One region of the Pseudomonas sp. HP_14 genome, then DNA from elsewhere that is predicted to be linked to it. Evidence: predicted binding sites of a transcription regulator. Region 1 holds the regulator's gene; the other holds the start of a gene.

What was found. The regulator sigma-54, encoded in region 1, starts transcription at its own class of promoters, with help from an activator protein. The targets are predictions, from matches to a motif close to ANTGGCATNNANNTTGCTNT.
Region 2: ACYASS_RS19995 (CmpA/NrtA family ABC transporter substrate-binding protein) is a predicted target of sigma-54. The motif match lies at 1,914-1,933, and genes of this name have one in related genera.

The regions. Positions count from the first base shown of each region.
Region 1 covers NZ_JBTOQI010000011.1:230,137-241,963, forward strand. Annotated here, with positions in the region: gene rapZ (RNase adapter RapZ) at 1-690, opposite strand, end outside; gene ptsN (PTS IIA-like nitrogen regulatory protein PtsN) at 693-1,157, opposite strand; gene hpf (ribosome hibernation-promoting factor, HPF/YfiA family) at 1,170-1,478, opposite strand; gene ACYASS_RS10590 (RNA polymerase factor sigma-54) at 1,609-3,102, opposite strand; gene lptB (LPS export ABC transporter ATP-binding protein) at 3,289-4,014, opposite strand; gene lptA (lipopolysaccharide transport periplasmic protein LptA) at 4,015-4,560, opposite strand; gene lptC (LPS export ABC transporter periplasmic protein LptC) at 4,547-5,119, opposite strand; gene ACYASS_RS10610 (KdsC family phosphatase) at 5,129-5,653, opposite strand; gene ACYASS_RS10615 (KpsF/GutQ family sugar-phosphate isomerase) at 5,667-6,641, opposite strand; gene ACYASS_RS10620 (ATP-binding cassette domain-containing protein) at 6,930-7,739, shown strand; gene mlaE (lipid asymmetry maintenance ABC transporter permease subunit MlaE) at 7,739-8,536, shown strand; gene mlaD (outer membrane lipid asymmetry maintenance protein MlaD) at 8,536-9,003, shown strand; gene ACYASS_RS10635 (MlaC/ttg2D family ABC transporter substrate-binding protein) at 9,015-9,668, shown strand; gene ACYASS_RS10640 (STAS domain-containing protein) at 9,665-9,970, shown strand; gene ACYASS_RS10645 (BolA family protein) at 10,084-10,323, shown strand; gene murA (UDP-N-acetylglucosamine 1-carboxyvinyltransferase) at 10,346-11,611, shown strand; gene hisG (ATP phosphoribosyltransferase) at 11,787-11,827, shown strand, end outside.
Region 2 covers NZ_JBTOQI010000041.1:171,794-178,253, forward strand. Annotated here, with positions in the region: gene rmf (ribosome modulation factor) at 1-151, shown strand, start outside; gene ACYASS_RS19990 (quinone-dependent dihydroorotate dehydrogenase) at 275-1,318, opposite strand; gene ACYASS_RS19995 (CmpA/NrtA family ABC transporter substrate-binding protein) at 2,108-3,319, shown strand; gene ACYASS_RS20000 (ANTAR domain-containing response regulator) at 3,333-3,908, shown strand; gene ACYASS_RS20005 (nitrate/nitrite transporter) at 4,412-5,623, shown strand; gene ACYASS_RS20010 (protein kinase domain-containing protein) at 5,632-6,460, shown strand, end outside.

The sequences.
Region 1 (11,827 bases):
ATAAGTGAAAATGTCCTGAAACATCTCTTCGACATCAGGCTGTGCGGCCAGATAGTCGATAACAGGTTGATCTTTTCCCGATTGCTCTCGCAGTTCCGGTTTCCAGTAAGGATTGGGCAGGCAACGTACGTCGAATACCAGATCGGCATCCACAGGCATACCGCGTTTGAAACCGAAAGACTCGATCAGGAACGCAGTACCTGGCTCAGGCTTGTTCAGCAGTCGCAGCTTGAGCGTATCGCGCAACTGGTAAAGATTCAGGTGGGTCGTGTTGATCTTCAGATCGGCAAGATCAATGATCGGCCCAAGCAGCGTCGTCTCGTCGCGGATGGCTTCTGCCAGCGAACGATTGGCGTTACTCAGCGGATGGCGGCGGCGGGTTTCCGAGAAGCGCTTGAAGAGGGTCGACTCATCTGCGTCCAGGTACAGAACATCGCATTGGATATTGCGTGAACGCACCTCTTCCAGCATCTGCGGGAAGCGGGTCAGGTGACTGGGCAGGTTACGGGCATCGATGGAGACGGCCAGTAACGGTTCAGCCAGCTCAGTATTGATCAGGGCACGTTCGGCCAGCTCCGGGAGCAGTCCCGCCGGAAGGTTGTCAACGCAATAAAAGCCGTTGTCTTCCAGTACGTCCAGCGCCGTGCTTTTGCCGGAGCCTGAGCGACCGCTTACGATGATCATACGCATGATTAATGCCCGTTCTGTACGTCCAGCACCACTTTATAAAGCTCATCGCCAGTCTGGGCCTTACGCAGCTTGTCGCGCACTTCAGTGCGGTCCAGCATGCTGGCGATCTGGCGAAGCAGCTCAAGGTGTTCATCGGTAGCGGCTTCAGGTACCAGCAGGACAAACAACAGATCCACTGGCGCACCATCGATGGCGTCGAAATCAATAGGGGCATCCAGCCGTATCAACGCGCTGACGGGGGCACTGCACCCCTTCAAGCGACAATGAGGAATGGCAATGCCATTACCAAAGCCGGTAGAACCAAGTTTTTCACGGGCAACAAGGCTCTCGAACACGACTTGCGAATCGAGATCAGCCACTTGCTCGCCGATCAGGTTGGCAATTTGTTCGAGTACACGTTTTTTACTGCCGCCCGACACGTTCGCACGCGAACGGCCGGGGGTCAGGATATTTTCTAGTCGGATCATGTTTTGGGGGTATCAGCGAGCCGTTGCGCCCTGAAGGAGGCTGAGCTGCTTTTCCTTATGCTTGAGCAGTTGTCTATCCAGCTTGTCGGTCAAAAGGTCGATTGCCGCGTACATATCATCATGTTCCGCATTGGCGACGACCTTTGAGCCGGGGATGTGCAGGGTGGCTTCGATTTTCTGTTTCAGCTTCTCGACCTCCATGATGACCTGCACATTAGTGATCTTGTCGAAGTGGCGCTCCAGTCGTCCGAGTTTTTCGGTGATGTAGTCGCGTAGGGCGTCGGTCACATCCAGTTGATGTCCACTGATGTTGACTTGCATACCGCTTTCTCCTTATTGCCAGTGCATAAAGAGGCAGGCTTTTGCCTGCCACTGGAACGCTGTGGCTAGCAACCGGGTTGCGTAAAAACCGTAACGTGGAGCGGTGGTACGGTTACTACTGTACCTCTCGTCACATCAGTCGCTTGCGTTCGCTTGAAGGCGCTATGCCAAGTGATTCGCGGTATTTGGCAACTGTGCGACGGGCTACTTGAATGCCTTGTGCCTCCAGTAAACCAGCGATCTTGCTGTCACTCAACGGCTTTTTCTGATTTTCCGCTGCAACCAGTTTTTTGATGATCGCGCGAATGGCTGTGGACGAACACTCACCGCCTTCCGAGGTGCTTACGTGGCTTGAGAAGAAATATTTCAACTCGTAAATGCCACGTGGGGTATGCATGAATTTCTGGGTGGTAACCCGGGAAATAGTCGATTCGTGCATGCCTACTGCTTCGGCGATGTCATGCAGGACAAGAGGCTTCATCGCCTCATCGCCATACTCAAGGAAACCGCGCTGGTGCTCGACGATTTGTGTCGCCACCTTCATCAGGGTTTCATTGCGACTTTGCAGGCTTTTGATGAACCAGCGGGCTTCCTGCAGTTGGTTGCGCATGAAGGTGTTGTCGGCGCTGGTGTCGGCGCGGCGAACAAACCCGGCGTACTGCGGGTTTACACGCAGCCGGGGAACCGACTCCTGATTCAGCTCGACCAGCCAGCGCTCGTTGTCCTTGCGCACGATGACGTCCGGGACCACGTACTCTGCTTCGGTTGATTCGATCTGCGAGCCTGGTCGCGGATTAAGGCTTTGTACCAGCTCGATGACCTGGCGCAGCTCATCTTCCTTGAGTTTCATGCGCCGCATCAGCTGTGAATAATCGCGGCTGCCCAGCAGATCAATGAAATCACTGACCAGGCGTTGGGCTTCGCTGAGCCAGCGGGTTTTCGCAGGCAACTGACGCAGTTGCAGCAAGAGGCACTCGCTGAGGTTGCGGGCGCCGATGCCTGCGGGTTCAAACTGTTGAATACGGTGTAGAACGGCTTCGATTTCGTCGAGTTCGATATCGAGCTCGGGGTCGAAGGCATCAAGAATTTCTTCGAGCGTTTCGTCCAGATAACCTTGATTGTTGATGCAGTCGATCAGGGTCACAGCGATCAGGCGATCGGTATCGGACATTGGCGCAAGGTTCAGTTGCCAGAGCAGATGGCTTTGCAGGCTTTCACCGGCCGATGTGCGGGTGGTGAAGTCCCACTCATCGTCGTCATTGCTGGGCAGGCTGCTGGCGCTGGTCTGATAGACATCTTCCCAGGCGGTGTCGACGGGCAGTTCGTTGGGAATGCGCTCGCTCCAGTCACCCTCTTCAAGATTGTCTACGGTTGGTGCGGACTCCTGATAGGTCGGCTCTTGAACGTCTGGGTTCGGCTTCTGTTCGATGTTGTCAGCCAACGGATCGGCGTTGTCGAAGTCGTCGCCTTCTTCCTGGCGTTCCAGCATGGGGTTTGACTCCAGTGCCTCCTGAATCTCCTGTTGGAGGTCCAGCGTAGACAGTTGGAGTAAGCGGATGGCCTGTTGCAGCTGCGGCGTCATCGTCAGCTGCTGGCCCATTCTCAAGACTAGCGATGGTTTCATGGCTGGGGCTTAACACCTTATTCGCCGGCGCACATGCGCCATCCACTACCGAGCGCCGAGGCGCCTACATAAGCAAATTATATGCCTGAAACCGAAGTGTTTGCCTAGGGGGAGTGCTGGCATTTTAAAAGTGTCAGAACTAACCCCCCAGGTTGCTGGCCTTCAGAGGCCAGACGCTGCGGTTATTTACAGGCGGAACTCGTGGCCGAGGTAAACCTCTTTCACCAGCTGATTTGCCAGAATGGTTTCCGAGTCGCCCTCGGCGATCAATTGCCCGTCATTGACGATGTAAGCGGTTTCGCAGATATCCAGGGTTTCACGAACGTTGTGATCGGTGATCAGAACGCCAATGCCCTTGGCTTTCAAGTGATGAATGATCTGCTTGATGTCGCCTACCGAAATCGGGTCTACGCCTGCGAAAGGTTCATCGAGCAGAATGAATTTCGGTGAGGTAGCGAGTGCGCGGGCGATCTCTACCCGACGGCGTTCACCACCGGACAGGCTCATGCCCAGGTTGTCGCGAATATGGGTGATGTGGAACTCCTGCAGCAGGCTTTCCAGCTCTTTGCGGCGTCCGTCGCGGTCCAGTTCCTGGCGGGTTTCGAGAATCGCCATGATGTTGTCTGCCACGGACAGCTTGCGGAAGATCGAGGCTTCCTGAGGCAGATAGCCGATACCCGCACGTGCACGGCCGTGCATTGGTTGATGGCTGACATCCAGGTCGTCAATGAGCACGCGGCCCTGATCCGCCTGAACCAGACCGACAATCATGTAGAAGCAGGTGGTCTTGCCGGCACCGTTAGGCCCCAGTAATCCTACGATCTGGCCGCTCTCAATGGATAGGCTCACATCACGAACGACCTGACGGCCCTTGTAGCTTTTAGCCAGATGCTGGGCTTTCAGCGTCGCCATTTACTGGGCCTTCTGCTGGTCGGGTTTCTTTTTCGGCTGGATAACCATATCGATACGCGGACGCGGCGTAGTCACTTTGCTGCCGCCATTGGCGCGACCTGCGCTGACGATCTGCTTCACGGTGTCGTAAACGATTTTTTCGCCTTCGGACGTGTTGCCATCGTTGATCACCTTGGCCTTGTCGATCAGCACGATACGATCCTGGGCAGCGTAGTACTGGATAGTGATCGCGTAGGCTTGAACGATAGGCTTGTCCACTGACGGCTTCTGCTCGTAGTAGGCAAGGTTGCCGACAGACGTGAATACGTCGACTTCACCTTGGGCATTACGTGTGATGGTCACGGTGTTGCCGGTGATCTTCATCGAGCCCTGGGTGATGATTACGTTGCCTTTGTAGGTGGCAACGCCTTTCTTGTCGTCGAGTTGTGCGTCATCGGACTGGATGTGGATCGGCTGATCGCGATCAGTCGGCAGGGACCAGGCGCTCGCGCTTCCCAGTGCTGCACCCAGGCCGAGCAAAAAAGGAAGGGTTTTAACGAGCCTCATACTGTCCTCTTACTTTAGATAGCAGGTCCATCCTGCCGTCGTTCAAATACGCTTTCATTCCCTTGGCCGTAGTCACACCGCCTGCGCCGTCGATTCTAACGGCTTGCTCGGTCTGCGCATATTGCTTCTGCGGGAATACGGTCATGCGACTACTAGTGATAATGGTCGTACGTTTTTTGTCGTCGGTTCGTGCTACGCGAACCGAATCGATCAATTCCACTTGCTCGCCACCTGGGGACACTTCACCTGTTTTGCTCTGTATATGCCAAGGGTAAAGGGTGCCACGGTACATTTGCAGGTCTGGCGTGGTCAGCATTGTTACATCGGTAGCCTTGATGTGCTCGACCTTGTCGGCGGTCATCTCGTACTGCAGTTTGCCGTCGGGCAGATACTGCACGCTGTGCGCATTGATCGCGTAAAAGTCGATGGCGCTTTCATCCACCGCTGCAGCCGGTTGCTCCATGAAGCTTTCCGGGCTGATGTTCCAGTAGCCTGCAGCCGCTAGCAGGAATGCCAACACACCGAGGATCAGAAACGTTCGAATTCTTTTGCTAAGCATAAATGGCTTCTATAAGTAGGCTGCGTGGGCTGCTTCAAGGCTGCCCTGAGCGCTCATGATCAATTCACAGAACTCGCGGGCTGCGCCTTCGCCGCCTCGCGCCTGGGTAATGCCATGGGCATGTTGCCGCACGAAAGTAGCTGCGTTGGCTACTGCCATGCCCAGGCCGACACGCCGGATGACTGGCAAGTCTGGCAGATCATCACCCAGATAAGCGACCTGTTCGTAATTCAAGCCAAGTTGCGCGAGCAGCTCGTCGAGTACCACGAGCTTGTCTTCACGGCCCTGATAAAGATGTTCAATGCCCAGATTTTTGGCCCTGCGTTCGACTACGGGGGTCTTGCGGCCACTGATTATGGCTGTTGTCACGCCCGAGGCGATCAGCATTTTAATGCCTTGGCCGTCCAGCGTGTTGAAAGTCTTGAATTCGCTGCCGTCTTCGAGGAAATAAAGGCGGCCGTCGGTCAGCACGCCATCGACGTCGAAAATCGCCAGTTTGATATTTTTGCCGCGTTGCAGCAGGTCGGTGGTCATTTGTACGTCTCCATTACATGACGCCTGCACGCAGCAGGTCCTGCAGATTGAAAGCGCCCACCGGATGATCTTTTTCGTCGACGACGATGAGTGAGCCGATTTTGTGGTCTTCCATGATTTTCAGCGCTTCAGCAGCGAGCATTTCAGGGCGGGCCGTTTTGCCGTGCACTGTCATTACGTCGTCTATGATCGCCTGGCGAATGTCGATAGGGCGATCCAGGGTGCGGCGCAAATCGCCGTCGGTGAAGATCCCGGCCAGTTGCCCGTCAGCTTCGAGAATGGCGGTCATACCCAAGCCTTTGCGGGTCATTTCCATCAGTGCGTCACGAAGCAGGGTACCGCGTTGCACTTTCGGCAGCTGTTCTCCACTGTGCATGACGTGCTCGACCTTGAGCAGCAGGCGTCTGCCCAGTGCGCCACCCGGGTGCGAGAACGCGAAGTCTTCGGCTGTGAAACCGCGGGCTTCCAGTAATGCGACCGCCAATGCGTCACCCATGACCAGCGCTGCGGTCGTGGACGAGGTCGGGGCCAGATTCAGCGGGCAGGCTTCATGTTCTACGTGGGCGTTGAGATTGACGTCTGCAGCTTCCGCCAGAGTCGACTCAGGGTTGCCGGTCAGGCTGATCATCTTGATGCCCAGGCGTTTGATCAGGGGCAGCAAGGTAACTATTTCGGCGGTAGTGCCCGAGTTCGACAAGGCCAGAATGATGTCGTCGGAGGTGATCATGCCCATATCGCCATGACTGGCTTCGGCAGGGTGCACAAAAAAAGACGTGGTGCCGGTGCTTGCCAGTGTGGCAGCGATTTTCTTGCCGATATGGCCGGACTTGCCCATGCCAACCACAACAACGCGCCCTTTACTCGCCAGAATCATCTCACAAGCCTGGACGAAATCCGCATCGATATGCGCTAACAAGCCTTCCACCGCTTCGATTTCGAGGCGAATGGTGCGTTGTGCTGATTGGATAAGGTCGCTGGTCTGGTTCATGTGGAAAATCGGTCAGCTCGTTAAAAGGCGGCGATTATAGCGGTAATGCGCGATTCCCTCACGTCTGATCGTCGAGGTTTGTTTTTAATCGTTGCGGATGACGAAAAGCGGGCTGCCTTTGCGTGAAGTGTCGCAAATTGTGTGCGGTGATATTGATTGATCGGCTTCTCTCTTGGGCGGCGCCTTATAGCGGTGGTATAGTTCGCGGCCTGTTCAGCCCACCGGGACAGCATGTCTCCCGCCAGGGACTCGGCAGCTGAACGTGAGGCTGCATCGCAAGGAGTTTAGATGAGCGCCGATAACGCCTACGCGATCGAGCTGAAGGGCGTTTCCTTCAAGCGCGGTACGCGCAGCATTTTCGAAAATGTCGATATTCGTATTCCCCGTGGCAAAGTCACCGGCATCATGGGACCTTCGGGCAGCGGCAAAACCACATTGCTGCGTCTGATGGGCGCCCAGTTACGGCCTTCTGCGGGCGAAGTATGGGTCAACGGTCAGAACCTGCCCGCCCTGTCGCGCAGCGATCTGTTCGATGCGCGCAAGCATATGGGTGTGCTTTTTCAGAGCGGTGCGCTGTTCACTGATCTGGATGTATTCGAGAACGTTGCCTTTCCATTGCGCGTTCACACCGAGCTGCCGGAAGAAATGATTCGCGACATTGTCTTGCTTAAATTGCAGGCGGTGGGGCTGCGCGGTGCTATCGAGTTGATGCCTGATGAACTGTCGGGCGGAATGAAACGTCGTGTGGCGCTTGCCCGCGCGATTGCTCTTGATCCGCAAATTCTCATGTACGACGAACCCTTCGTGGGGCAGGACCCGATTGCGATGGGGGTTCTGGTGCGTCTGATCAAGCTGCTTAATGACGCGCTCGGGATCACCAGTGTCGTGGTTTCTCATGATCTGGACGAAACGGCGAGTATCGCCGATTACCTTTATGTTGTGGGCGACGGTCAGGTGCTGGGGCAGGGTACGCCCGAGGAACTGATGGGCTCGGATAACCCACGCATTCGTCAATTCATGACCGGCGATCCGGACGGCCCGGTGCCGTTTCATTATCCTGCGCCGGATTATCGCGAAGATCTTTTGGGGAAGCGCTGATGCGCAAGAAGTCATTAATGGAGCGGATACGCCTGCTTGGGCGTTCCGCAATAGATATCCTGGCAGTTCTCGGACGTTCAGCGATTTTTCTGGTTCATGCCTTGCTGGGGCGCAGTTCGATTGGCGGCAGCTTTCAGTTGCTCGTCCGACAGCTCTATTCGGTGGGTGTCATGTCGCTGGCGATCATCGTCGTGTCGGGCATGTTTATCGGCATGGTGCTATCGCTGCAGGGTTTCAGCATCCTCACCAAATACGGTTCCGAGCAAGCGGTTGGGCAAATGGTTGCCCTGACATTGCTGAGAGAGCTGGGGCCAGTGGTTACTGCGTTGTTGTTCGCCGGTCGTGCAGGCTCTGCATTAACTGCTGAAATTGGCAACATGAAGTCCACCGAGCAGTTGTCCAGCCTGGAAATGATTGGCGTCGACCCGCTCAAGTACATTGCTGCGCCGAGGCTTTGGGCCGGATTCATCTCACTGCCTCTGTTGGCGATGATTTTTAGCGTAGTGGGTATCTGGGGAGGTTCCTGGGTAGCGATCGACTGGCTGGGAGTCTATGAAGGCTCGTTCTGGTCGAACATGCAAAACAGCGTTTCTTTTGTAGATGATGTGATTAACGGCGTTATCAAGAGCGTCGTATTTGCCTTCGTGGTGACCTGGATTGCCGTGTTTCAGGGTTATGACTGCGAGCCCACTTCCGAAGGGATCAGCCGTGCCACGACGAAGACCGTCGTGTATGCCTCCCTGGCCGTGTTGGGCCTGGACTTTATTCTGACCGCATTGATGTTTGGAGATTTCTGATGCAAAACCGCACCATCGAAACAGGTGTCGGCCTGTTCCTGCTGGCCGGGATACTGGCTTTGCTCCTGCTTGCCCTGCGCGTCAGCGGTCTGAGCTCCAGTGCCAGCACTGATACTTATAAACTTTATGCAAATTTCGACAATATTGCCGGTTTGACTGTCAGAGCCAAGGTGAGCATGGCAGGCGTGACGATCGGCAAGGTCACTGCGATCGATCTGGATCGCGATACCTTTACAGGTCGAGTGACGATGGAAGTGCAGAAAAAGGTTAACAACCTGCCTGTCGATTCCACTGCGTCGATTCTGACCGCAGGCTTGCTCGGTGAAAAATATGTGGGTATCAGCGTGGGTGGCGACGACGGGTTGCTGAAGGATGGCAGCACTATCCATGACACGCAGTCGTCGCTTGTGCTGGAAGACCTTATCGGAAAATTCCTGCTCAATACCGTGAGTAAAGACGCTAAATGAGGAGCTTTTAGATGATCTCAATCGTGCGCCGTGGTCTGTTGGTGTTGCTGGCACTGTTACCAATGCTGGGCAATGCTGCCGCCACACCGTCCGCTCATGATCTGGTGGATCGCACCACCAAGGAATTGTTGAGCGATCTGGCAGCCAACAAAGAACAGTACAAAAGTAATCCTGGCGCCTTTTATGATGCCTTGAACCGCATCGTTGGCCCGGTGGTAGATGCCGACGGCATTTCCAAAAGCATCATGACCGTGAAGTATTCACGCAATGCTTCTCCTGAGCAGATGCAGCGTTTTCAGGAAAACTTCAAGCGTAGCCTGATGCAGTTCTATGGCAACGCATTGCTGGAGTACAACAATCAGGGCATCACTGTTTCCCCGGAAAAGGCTGAAGGCGCGGACCGCACCAGCGTTGAAATGCAGGTGAAGGGTAACAATGGCGCGGTTTATCCGGTGTCCTACACGCTCGTCAAGATTGGCGGCGAGTGGAAAGTACGCAACGTGATCATTAACGGCATCAACATCGGCAAGCTGTTCCGTGATCAGTTCGCTGATGCGATGCAGCGTAACGGTAATAATCTGGACGAGACGATCAATAGCTGGGCAGGTGAAGTTGCCAAGGCTAAAGAGAAGGCGCCAGAAGCAGCGGGTCCGGGCGCGCAATGACAGAATCAGTCGTACGGCTCGTCGCGCCGGGTGAGTTGCAATTGATCGGCACGCTCGACTATTTGACCGGTCCGGCTTTGCGCAAGCAGGGCGCCGCGTTGATCAAGTCGAGTGAGTTGCCGACCGTTGTGCTGGACTGCGCAGGCGTTGAAAAATCCAGCAGTGTAGGCCTGGCCTTGTTGCTGGCTTTCATGCGCGATGCACGAGACGCTGGCAAGGATGTCAGCATCCGCTCGATGCCGGAAGACATGCGCAAGATTGCTCAGGTCTCAGAGCTGACTGAACTGCTCCACGATCATTGATCCCCCGTTTATGAAAGCCCCTCGTCCGGGTCCTGCGTTGCGGGGTTCGCATTGAGTGGGCTTTTTTGTATGATGGCCGACCCGCGCGCGTAGGTCGCCAATAGAGGTTTAGCATGCACGCCGTAGAAGTTAAGAGCTTCCTTGAAGGGAAGTTGCCCGAGATCCAGGTTGAAGTTGAAGGCGAAGGCTGCAGCTTCCAGCTGAACGTGATCAATGACGAGCTGGCCGCGCTGAGCCCGGTCAAGCGTCAGCAACAGATCTACACGCATTTGAACCCCTGGATTGCCGATGGCAGCATCCACGCGGTCACCATGAAATTTTTCAGCCGCGCTGCGTGGGCCGAGCGCACCTGAGCCACTTGGCGTCGAGACTCTAATGGATAAATTGATTATTACTGGCGGCGTTCGTCTTGATGGCGAAATCCGCATTTCCGGGGCGAAAAACTCTGCCCTGCCGATTCTTGCCGCTACGCTGCTGGCTGATGGCCCGGTAACCGTACAGAATCTGCCGCACCTGCACGACATCACCACCATGATCGAGCTGTTCGGTCGCATGGGCATCGAGCCTGTCATCGACGAAAAGCTCAGCGTTGAAATTGATCCGCGTACGATCAAGACGTTGATTGCTCCGTATGAGCTGGTGAAGACCATGCGCGCCTCGATCCTCGTGCTTGGTCCTATGGTTGCTCGTTTCGGCGAAGCTGAAGTTGCGTTGCCTGGCGGTTGTGCGATCGGTTCGCGTCCAGTGGACCTGCACATTCGTGGCCTGGAAGCCATGGGTGCAATCATTGATGTCGAAGGTGGTTACATCAAGGCCAAGGCCCCTGAAGGCGGCCTGCGCGGTGCAAATTTCTTCTTCGATACCGTCAGTGTGACCGGTACCGAAAACATCATGATGGCCGCGAGCCTGGCTAACGGCCGTAGCGTCCTGCAAAACGCCGCTCGTGAACCTGAAGTTGTCGACCTGGCTAACTTCCTGATTGCGATGGGTGCGAAGATTCACGGCGCCGGTACCGACACCATCACTATCGATGGCGTGAAGCGCCTGGACTCGGCGACCTACAAGGTCATGCCGGACCGTATCGAGACAGGCACCTATCTGGTGGCTGCTGCTGCTACTGGCGGCCGCGTGAAGGTCAAGGATACCGATCCGACCATCCTGGAGGCGGTGCTGCTCAAGCTGCAGGAAGCGGGTGCTGAAGTCACCAGCGGTGTTGACTGGATCGAGCTGAACATGCACGGCAAGCGTCCGAAGGCTGTTAACGTGCGTACCGCTCCTTACCCGGCATTCCCTACTGACATGCAGGCGCAGTTCATCTCGCTCAATGCCATCGCCGAAGGCACTGGTGCAGTGATCGAGACCATCTTCGAAAACCGTTTCATGCACGTCTACGAGATGCATCGCATGGGCGCGCAGATTCAGGTCGAGGGCAATACCGCCATCGTCACCGGTACCCAGATCCTCAAAGGCGCGCCAGTCATGGCCACCGACCTGCGTGCATCGGCCAGCCTGGTTATCTCCGCTCTGGTTGCTCAGGGCGACACGCTCATCGACCGCATCTACCATATAGATCGTGGCTACGAGTGCATTGAAGAGAAACTGCAGATGCTGGGCGCGAAGATTCGCCGCGTTCCGGGCTAGTAGTTGAACGACCTGCCGCCCGAGCCAATTGTGGTTCGGGCGTCAGGTATTGCGCGCTTCACGGCGTGTGAATTCTGATTCGTTTCACCTGGTGCCCGTGTTGAACCGGCATCAGGTTTTGTTCGGCGCCGATTGCGCACGGGCAGAAGTTTCCTGATAAGGACTGACGTTTCCCATGTTGACCATCGCATTGTCCAAGGGCCGCATCCTCGACGA
Region 2 (6,460 bases), on a different contig from region 1:
TGGTAAATCCCGTGAGCTTTGCCCTTTTACTCTACCGTCGGTGCGCCAAGCCTGGATCAATGGCTGGCGAGAAGGACGCGGCGACAACTGGGACGGTATGACCGGCACTGCGGGAATCCACAGACTCAACGAACTTCACGCGGTCGGATAATCAGGTAATTTCCGACCAGTCCATCAAATCTCTGAAAGCAGTTCAAACCAGAAGCGTCCCATCCGGGCGCCGGGCGCAAGCCCAAGGGGTTCCATATGGAGCCCCTTTTTTTATCGGCGGATTTTAGGAGTCAGCCACGTCCTGGCGTTTAGGCATGGCGGCGATCGCATCTACTGACTGACGAATCAGCGCCGGGCCTTTATAGATAAAGCCGGAGTAGATCTGCACCAGACTGGCACCCGCAGCGATTTTCTCAGCCGCATGCTTGCCTTCGGTGATCCCGCCCGCCGCAATGATCGGCATACGCCCGGCCAGTTCGCCAGCCAGCACCTTGACGGTGTGGGTGCTCTTTTCACGAACCGGAGCGCCGGACAGACCGCCCGCCTCGTCACCATGCGGCAAACCTTCGACGCCTTCGCGGCTCAGGGTGGTGTTGGTGGCGATCACTGCATCCATGCCCGACTCGATCAGTGCCGCTGCTACCAGCACGGTTTCTTCATCGGTCATGTCCGGTGCAATCTTGATAGCCAGCGGCACTCGTTTGCCGTGCATCCGGGTCAGCGCTTCCTGACGAATGCGTAATGCTTCGAGCAGTTGCTTGAGCGAATCGCCGAACTGCAGGCTGCGCAGGCCGGGTGTGTTTGGCGAACTCACATTGACCGTTACATAGCTGGCGTGGGCGTAAACCTTATCCAGACAGATCAGGTAGTCGTCTACCGCGCGCTCGACCGGCGTATCGAAATTTTTACCGATATTGATACCCAGAATGCCTTTGTAGCTGGCGGCCTGAACCCGGGCGACAAGGTTGTCGACACCCAGGTTGTTGAAGCCCATGCGGTTGATGATCGCTTCAGCATGAGGCAAGCGGAAAATTCGCGGCTTCGGATTACCGGGCTGAGGACGGGGAGTGACCGTACCGATCTCAACAAAGCCGAAGCCCAGCTGGGCGAAGCCGTCAATGGCGGCGCCATTCTTGTCCAGACCAGCAGCCAGCCCGACTGGATTAGGAAAATCCAGCCCCATGACATTAACCGGCAGACGCGCCGGAGCCTTGCTCAACAGGCCATTGATACCCAACCGGCCACCAGCGCCAATCAGATCCAGCGACAGGTCGTGGGAAGTTTCCGGGGAAAGTTTGAACAGTAACTGGCGGGCCAGGTTATACATGGGCGGGCGCGGCTCGTAAGAAGCTGAATTCAGGGCGGCGATTATAGACGTCTGAGCGATTGCGTGCGAGGCATGCCTGCAGGCTTTTGCATGAACTGATCGATTGTGATGCTGTGATTAGCATAGGTATATGCACATCATTCATGCAGCGATTCTTTGTGTACATATCCATTACCGCGGTCAGGGCTGATATTGGTTGCGCCCTTACGGCGCCTCACTTTTGCGCCGGAAGCCGGCCCAGCCAAAAGTAAGCAAAAGTCTTTTACCCCACCACTCGGCACCTCGCTGGTGCCCGGTGTACCCGCCCGCAGATCAAAATCAAAAGCGCGGCGGCCTGACAGCCGACCTGATTCTTGGGTTTACTGCACAACTGTAGGAGCTGCCGAAGGCTGCGAAGCGGTGTGTCAGACGAGACCTTTGTTGGATTTGCGGACGTCTCGCGAACAAGTTCGCTCCTAGCGGTTCGGGGTGTAACCGCTGTATTCGCTTTGCTTTTGATCTGAGGCGCCCCGTCAAACCACGTCGGCCGAGCGACAGCGAGGTACACGACTTGAAAGCAGTCTAGATACCTATGCCACGATTAGGTGAGCATGACACTGGCATATCGCTTGCTTGGCTTAAGCTAATAGCAGCGCGCCAACGATGGCATCCTGCATCGACAACGGCGTCGTTCCGTCTTTGCTTTTGCGAAGGATTGAACGACGCTTTTTTTATGGAAAATTCCTGCCAGCCCGAACCGGAAATCACAGGTTCACCCGCAGTCGTCATGGCAGAGGACAGATGACCTTTATGAACGAGCCCACTCGAAACCCCTTGGCCTGGGTAGCTGGCAGCGATGCGCCAGAGATGAACAGTCTGGACATCGGCTTCATGCCTTTGTCCGATAGCGCCTCTATCGTGGTGGCCGCGACACAGGGCTTTGCCCAGCCTTATGGCCTGAGCCTGAACCTCAAACGTCAACCCTCCTGGGCCAGCCTGCGCGACAAACTGGTCAGCGGCGAATTGCACGCAGCCCACAGTCTCTACGGGTTGATTTACGCGGTTCAATTGGGGATTGGCGGCAGCGCAGCCACCGACATGGCCGTGCTGATGGGGCTGAATCAGAATGGCCAGAGCATCAATCTGTCGCGTGCGCTGCAAGACGCTGGCGTGGTCACTCCTGAGGCACTGGATCGCCAGGCGCACCAAAGCGGCACAAAGCTGACCTTCGCGCAGACCTTCCCTACCGGCAACCACGCCATGTGGCTTTACTACTGGCTGGCAAGTCAGGGTATTCACCCCTTGCAGGACGTTACCAGTGTGGTGGTCCCGCCGCCGCGTATGGTTGAGCACCTGGAAGCCGGTCGAATTGATGGTTTCTGTGTGGGCGAACCCTGGGGCGCCAGTGCGGTGGATCAGCAATTGGGCTTTACCTTTGCCACTACTCAGGCAATCTGGCCGAACCATCCGGAAAAAGTGCTGGGCTGCACCCGTGAATTCGTTGAACAGAATCCGAACGCGGCACGAGCCTTGGTCATGGCCGTACTGGAAGCCAGTCGCTTCATCGAATCCAGCGACGAAAACCGCCGCAGTACCGCGCAACTGCTCAGTGGCGCGGACTATCTCGATGCTCCCGCCAGCTACATCGAACCCCGCCTGATGGGCGATTATCGAGACGGACTGGGTAACCAGTGGCACGATCACCATGCATTGCGTTTCCACGGCAATGGCGAAGTCAATCTGCCGTATCTGTCCGACGGTATGTGGTTCATGACTCAGTTCCGGCGCTGGGGCTTGCTGCGTGAGGATCCTGACTACCTCAATGTCGCCAAGGGCGTGCATCAATTGGCGCTGTACCGACAGGCCGCCGAGGCGCTGGGCATCGAGGTTCCGGCAACAACGATGCGCAGCAGCCAGTTGATCGACGGCAAGGTCTGGGACGGCTCTGATCCGGCAGGCTATGCGCGCAGCTTCAAGCTTCATGCGCTGGCCAGTTCGGCAACTGCCGACCTGACTCAATGAGGAGCTGATGACTATGCTGCGTATCCTCTTGATCAATGACACGGCAAAAAAAGTCGGGCGTCTGAAGGCCGCGCTCAGTGAGGCGGGCTTTGAGGTGATCGACGAATCCGGGCTGATTATTGACCTGCCCGCCCGGGTTGAAGCACTCCGCCCGGATGTGATTCTGATCGACACCGAATCACCTGGCCGCGATGTGATGGAGCAGGTGGTGATGGTCAGTCGCGATCAGCCGCGCCCTATTGTGATGTTTACCGATGAGCATGATCCGGGCGTGATGCGCCAGGCCATCAAGTCGGGGGTAAGTGCTTATATCGTGGAGGGCATTCATGCCCAGCGTCTGCAACCGATTCTCGACGTGGCGATGGCCCGCTTTGAGAGCGATCAAGCCTTGCGTGCACAACTTCAGGCACGGGACCAGCAACTGGCCGAGCGCAAACGCATTGAATTGGCCAAGGGCCTGCTGATGAAGATGAAAGATTGTAAGGAGGAAGAGGCCTATACCCTGATGCGTCGCCAGGCCATGAGTAGACAGCAGAAGCTGATTCAGGTCGCGGAGCAGATTATTGCGATGAGTGAGTTGTTGGGGTGAGTCGTAGTTTTGTGGATTTGCGGGAGCAGAACAAGCTCTTCGCCTATCAAATTATATGTATGCCATTGAATTTAAAAGCTTTCTGTAGGAGCTCACGAGCACCGCGAGGCAGCGATGGCGTCCTGCCTGATATATCGCCATCGCGGCCTCGCGGTGCTCGTGCGCTCCTACAAATACACCGGTTGGCTCGAGGCAGCGCAGTTTGATGGACCGTAGAACAACTCCCATAAACCCTCTGTCTTTCTAGATGGCCCAGCTTTTGCTAGCTAATCACCACAGGTAACCAACGGCGGTTGCCCCACTCTACGACAAAGACGTCGCACACCTCTTTCGCCAACGCGAATCAGGTTGCGGCGTTTTTTGCGTTTTGGCTCCAGTGACTGGAGTTGGTGGAGCTGCCGAGGTTATGGACGCCCACCTGCAGGTTTCTAAAGATTCAAGCCCGTTACGGCTCAGGTCCGTGCCTGAACCGACAGATCTCCTTTTTGCAGATGAGGTGTTCAATGAATACAAGCTTCTGGAAGGCCGGTCACAAACCGACCCTGTTCGCCGCATTTCTGTATTTCGACCTGAGCTTCATGGTCTGGTACCTGCTCGGCCCAATGGCAGTGCAGATCGCAACCGACCTGCAACTCACCACCCAACAACGCGGCCTGATGGTAGCGACGCCGATCCTGGCGGGCGCCCTGCTGCGCTTTGTGATGGGGATCGTGGCAGACCAGCTGTCGCCGAAGACCGCCGGCATCATCGGCCAGGTCATTGTGATTCTGGCCCTGTTCACGGCCTGGAATCTGGGCATTCACACCTACGAGCAGGCGTTGCTGCTGGGCGTATTTCTCGGGGTGGCAGGTGCATCGTTCGCGGTCGCATTGCCGCTGGCCTCTCAGTGGTATCCAGCGGAGCATCAGGGCAAGGCGATGGGCATTGCCGGTGCAGGCAACTCGGGCACGGTGCTGGCAGCGCTGATTGCCCCGGTACTGGCGGCAGCCTTTGGCTGGAGCAATGTGTTCGGCTTTGCGGTCATTCCGCTGGTGCTGACGCTGATCGCGTTCTCGCTGATGGCACGTAACGCTCCAGAACGCGCCAAACCCAAGTCCATGAGCGACTACCTCAAAGCACTGGGCGATCGTGACAGTTGGTGGTTCATGTTTTTCTACAGCGTGACCTTTGGTGGTTTTATCGGCCTGGCCAGCGCCCTGCCCGGCTACTTCAATGACCAGTATGGCCTCAGCCCGGTTACGGCCGGTTACTACACCGCAGCCTGCGTGTTTGGCGGCAGTCTGATGCGTCCATTGGGCGGTGCGCTGGCTGACCGTTTCGGCGGGATTCGCACCCTGGCAGGCATGTACGCCGTCGCTGCAATCTGCATCGCAGCAGTGGGTTTCAATCTGCCCAGCTCTTGGGCCGCATTGGCGCTGTTTGTCGCCGCGATGCTCGGTCTCGGTGCAGGTAATGGCGCAGTGTTCCAGTTGGTGCCACAACGCTTTCGCAAGGAAATCGGCGTCATGACCGGCCTGATCGGCATGGCGGGCGGTATCGGCGGCTTCCTGCTCGCGGCCGGCCTGGGTTCGATCAAGCAACACACCGGCGACTATCAGATAGGCCTGTGGCTGTTTGCATTTCTTGGCGTACTGGCCTGGTTCGGCCTGCTTAACGTCAAGCGCCGCTGGAGAACCACCTGGGGCTCGGCAGCAGTAACCGCTGCACGCGTCTGAGGTCATTGATGAGCTTGCGACTGAGCGTTGCTCAATTCAGCGCCAGCGGGCCGCGGGCGGAAAATCAGGACGCTATGCGCCTGGTGACTCCGGCCCCGGCCCTTGCCGCCAGTAAGGGCTATCTGTTTGCCCTGGCCGATGGCGTCAGTCAATGCGTGGATGGCGCCCTCGCGGCGCAATCCACCTTGCAAGCGCTGGCGCTGGATTACTATTCGACGCCGGAAACCTGGGGCGTCGCTCAATCCCTTGACCGGTTGCTGCTGGCACAGAATCGCTGGTTGCAGGCCAATGGCTTGCTGACCACCCTTAGCGTGCTGGTGCTACGGGGCCGGCGCTTCACCCTCGCCCACGTAGGCGATTGTCGTGCCTATCGCTGGCATGCGGGAGAACTGCAACGCATCAGTGAAGATCACGTCTGGGAACAGCCAGACATGCAGCATGTGCTCAAACGTGCTCTGGGGCTGGACCAATACCTGGTCATGGATTATCTGGACGGCGAGTTGCGCGAGGGCGAACGCCTGCTACTGCTCAGCGATGGAGTCTGGGCAACATTGGGTGATGCGAGTATTCGTTCGATTCTCACTGAGCAAGAGGATCTGGATCGTGCCGTGCAGACGCTGGTCAGCGCCGCACATCTGGCCGGTAGTCAGGACAACGCCAGTGCCGTGCTGATTCGCGTCGACGCGCTGGGTCAGGATGACCTTGGCGACGCTCTCATCCAGCTTCAACAATGGCCATTGCCGCCTCCTTTAAAGACTGGCCAGGCTTTTGAAGGCTGGCAGATTAACGGGTTGCTGGCGGAGTCTCGGCAATCGCTGCTTTATCGGGTCACCGACC